Regions from separate parts of the Oceanobacillus sp. FSL K6-0251 genome, predicted to be linked through region 1. Evidence: predicted binding sites of a transcription regulator. Region 1 holds the regulator's gene; the other holds the start of a gene.
What was found. The regulator Rex, encoded in region 1, represses fermentation and respiration genes when NADH is low (regulators of the CRP and FNR family bind a similar motif). The targets are predictions, from matches to a motif close to TTGTGAAATATTTCACAA.
Positions count from the first base shown of each region.

Region 2: a site for Rex is predicted at 1,201-1,218, ahead of pflB (formate C-acetyltransferase). Genes of this name have one in related genera too.

Region 1 covers NZ_JBBORS010000001.1:1,183,542-1,185,748, reverse strand. Annotated here, with positions in the region: gene MKY45_RS05995 (CPBP family intramembrane glutamic endopeptidase) at 1-408, shown strand, start outside; gene MKY45_RS05990 (DUF4305 domain-containing protein) at 410-604, shown strand; gene MKY45_RS05985 (redox-sensing transcriptional repressor Rex) at 723-1,358, opposite strand; gene MKY45_RS05980 (ABC-F family ATP-binding cassette domain-containing protein) at 1,716-2,207, shown strand, end outside.
Region 2 covers NZ_JBBORS010000001.1:20,773-22,979, forward strand. Annotated here, with positions in the region: gene pflB (formate C-acetyltransferase) at 1-1,176, opposite strand, end outside; gene MKY45_RS00095 (DMT family transporter) at 1,823-2,207, shown strand, end outside.

The DNA.
Region 1 (2,207 bases):
CTATTTGGAATCGATCCCGGTTCAGAGAATACCCAAGGCATTATGAACATGGCACGGGCTGTGCCAATTTTTATTGTTCTTCCGGCAATTTTAGCGCCTATTTTAGAAGAAATCATTTTCCGGAAAATTATATTTGGTTCGCTGTATAAAAAAATGAACTTTTTCTTTGCGGCTTTAATTTCTTCTCTTATTTTTGCCGTGATTCATACAGATTTTCTGCATATACTAGTATATGCTGCGATGGGCTTTGTTTTTGCATTCCTTTATGTACAAACAAAACGAATTCTTGTACCTATCATCGTACATGCCGGGATGAACACCCTTGTCGTGCTGGCTCAGCTTTCCTTAGATCCAGAAGAAATTCAAAAACGACTTGACCAATTACAACTCATATTCTTTGGAGGTTAACATGCATCAGCCTTATTTAATAAAAGCCATTCTTTATGTTTTATTCGGTGTTTTATTTATTTATGTCGGGGTTCTCAGCAAGGGAGAATCCGTCTGGGATACAGTTCCCCTTATATTCGCCGGATTTGCAGCTTTAACCTTCTATGCCGGCTTCCGGATGCTGCGATTCTATTTTAAAGTAAAGAATAAAAAATAAAAAACTAGCTCTTAGGCAGGAAGCTTCTTAAATTTAGAAGTTCTGTAAAGAGCTAGTTTTTTGCAATTAGAAAGCAGAAGATTGGTTAAGAAAACATTATGGAGCTTCTGTGCATATCCTACTCCTCTTCTAAGGAATAATGCTTCAAAAAGTATACAAGTGATTGCAATTCTACTGTTAAATCAATGTGATGGACACGAATATAGTTTGGAACGGTAATACGTGCCGGCGTGAAATTAAGAATACCTTTAATACCGAGCTCCACAAGGCGGTTCGCAGCGGCATCTGCTTCTTCTGCAGGTATTGTTAAAATAGCAACTTCAATTCCGCTTATTTTATCCTCTAATTCATTCACATGATACACGGGAACACCGCCAACTTCCGTGCCTACCTTGGAATCATCCGTATCAAACGCCATCGTGATACGAATATTATTGTTCTTTAAAAAGTTATAATGCAAAAATGCAGTTCCCAGGTTTCCAACACCAATTAAAGCAACATTCGTTATCTCATGCTGGTCCAGTGTACTTTTAAAGAACCCTAATAGATACTCCACATTATATCCGTATCCTTTTTTCCCAAGTGCACCAAAATAGGAAAAGTCTCTGCGGATCGTTGCAGAATCTACTTTAACAGCCTCACTTAACTCTTTGGAAGATACACGCATCTTCCCTTGCTGATATAAATTATTTAAAAATCGGTAATATAAAGGCAAACGCTTTGCTGTTGCCTGCGGGATTTTATTTTGTTCCATTTGAAACGGCCTCTCTTCAATTACTAATGTATAGGAAAACTTACATGTTAAATTATTTCATTTTTTGTACATGGATACTGCCATAATTTTACACGTTCGCTTTCATTATGTTGTAAATAACGCATTTATTCAATAGTACACACTCTATTATATAATTTTAACAGAAATACAGCCAACATAGCGAACTTTATTATAATTTTATTGTAGCTTCTATTTGGATACGTTACACTGATAGAAGGTATTACTTTCCTTTTACAGGATGGTTCAAGAAGACAGGATAAGCAATAACATGCTCGTCACCTTATTTTCATGTGCTTTTTGAACAGCTTTTTTTACGAGTCAGAAAGGATGGCAACGATGATTTTAATGCAACTAAATGGAATCTCTAAATCCTTTGGAGCAGAAGAGATTCTAGCTAATATAAAAATGGAAATAAAAGATAATGAACGGATTGCAATAGTCGGCCGCAATGGAGCCGGAAAGTCAACACTTCTCAAAATCATGGCAGGAGAAATGCCTTATGACGGCGGTGAGATCTTCCAGCCGAAAGACCTGACATTCGGCTATCTCTCACAGCATATGACGTTAGAGTCCGGAAAAACCATCTGGCAAGAGATGCTGGATGTATTTTCGCCTCTGCTTGCCATGGAGAAAAAATTACGTGAACTGGAAGCACAGATGGCAGACGCCTCCAATATGGAAGCATCTGATTATCAACAGCTGCTCGAAAGATATGATACGCTTCAAAATGAATATCAATCAAATGGCGGATATACGTATCAAGCGGAAATAAAATCTGTGCTCACCGGGTTGTCCTTTGGTGATTATGATTACGATACATTAATTACC
Region 2 (2,207 bases), 1.2 Mb from region 1:
TGATTTAATAGACATTTTTGCACAATATTTTTTATAGTTTTCCGGCAGTTTAGCAGACCAAAGTACGGTTAAGTTTGGCTCTGGCGCCGGTCCTAAGTTATCTAATGTGTGCAGAAAACGATAGGAGCTCTTTGTTACAAGTGGGCGTCCATCTTCTGCTATTCCTGCCAATGATTCTGTTACCCAAGTCGGGTCTCCGCTAAATAATTCGTTATAATCTGGTGTTCTTGCGAATTTTACGAGACGCAGCTTCATCACAAAATGATCGACAAGTTCTTGCGCTTCTTGCTCTGTCATAACCCCATTTTCAATATCTCTCTCTATATAAATATCTAAGAATGTAGAAACACGGCCAAGACTCATGGCAGCCCCGTTTTGCTCTTTAATGGCAGCTAAATAGGCTAAATAGAGCCATTGGAATGCTTCCTGTGCAGTTGTTGCAGGCTTGGAAAGGTCAAATTCATATTTTTCTCCGAGCTTTTTCAAATCCATTAAGGAACGAATCTGCTCCGAGGTTTCTTCACGGTCGCGAATCACATCGTCCGTCATTGTTCCGTTACCAATCAGCTGCAGGTCTTTTTTCTTTTCTTCAATTAAACGGTCTACTCCATACAGGGCAACACGGCGGTAATCACCGATAATACGTCCGCGGCCGTATGCATCTGGAAGCCCGGTGATGATTCCTGCTTTTCTTGCTTTTAAGATTTCGGGTGTATAGGCATCAAAGACGCCTTGGTTATGCGTTTTCCGGTGTTCTGTAAAGGTATGGACAACGTCATCATCAACTTTGTAGCCATAGGATTCTGCGGCAGCTACAGCCATACGGATACCTCCAAAAGGCATTAGAGCACGTTTGAAAGGCGCATCTGTTTGCACGCCGACGATTTTTTCCAAGGGCTTATTTAAATAACCAGCACCGTGAGAGGTAATAGTAGATACGATTTTTGTATCTAAATCATATACACCGCCATTTTCCCGTTCTTCTCTGGTTAATTGCATGACTTGCTCCCACAGGTCTTTGGTGGCTTGAGTTGCATCAGTTAAGAAGGATTCATTTCCTTCATATAAATGATAATTCTGTAAAATAAAATCACGAACATCAATTTCTTGCTGCCAGTTGCCTTCAACGAAACCATCCCAAGGGACTCTTTTTACCATTTCATCTGCTACTTTCATAACAAAAACCCTCCTCTTAATTAATTGTGAATAAATTCACAATAACCTCTATTTTTATTATAACGGTTTCGGAAAATAAAACAAGTGAAATACTTCACAAATGAAGAAAGTTCTTAAAATGTTCAAATTTAAAGCTTGAGAAATAAGAGGATTTTATAAAATAGTAACATTCGTTCCAAGCCTTTTTTAAAGAGTAAGAAAGTATAAAATGTTGAGGATAGCCGCTCCAACGGGTTTCATGGGGGGAGTAATCTTAGGCCCCAGAAATACACTACGCTTTCCATGGGCCCCGAGCTCATCTCCTTTAAAGAAGACTTGCTGATTGGCAAGCCGACAGGCGCAGACAGAAGCATAGTCGCGCTTATGCCTATGGTAGAAAATAGAAGAACACTTTTTTCCTGCGGAGTCTTCCCACTAGGACTGCTGCGGTTACTCGCCCCGTCAAAACCGTTGCCCGCGGAAAGCGACTTCCCGAAGCGGACATCTGCTCGGCAAGAATATTAGTATTTTAAAGACCAAGTGATTTTCTTGGTTTCTCTTAATAAATACCGGGTTTTGGATAGGGGAACGGAGCAAGTGTATTGTTTTCTGCTATATATTTGCTTAAAATAAATACATTACGGTTTTTAGAAGGAAGGTTTCTTTATTGTATGTAATAATTGTTCTGGGGATCATTGCAGGAATGATGATTCCGCTGCAGACAGCAGTAAATAATCGGCTGACTGTGTTTACGAAAGCGGTGTTGCCGACATCCTTTTATTCCTTTTTATCTGGAAGTATTATTTTATTTTTCATTAATCTTATGATAGATCCTGACAAATTTACAGTATCATTCTTTGCAGATCAATCCTTTTCCTATATCTGGTTTACTGGTGGTGTGCTTGGAGTAATTTTTCTTACAGGGAATATTATTTTACTGCCCAAAATTGGTGCAGCATTAACGGTTATTGTTACCGTAACAGGACAGATGGTGATTGGTATTTTGATTGATACCTTTGGCTGGTTTAGTGCAGAGGTAAAACCGTTGCATT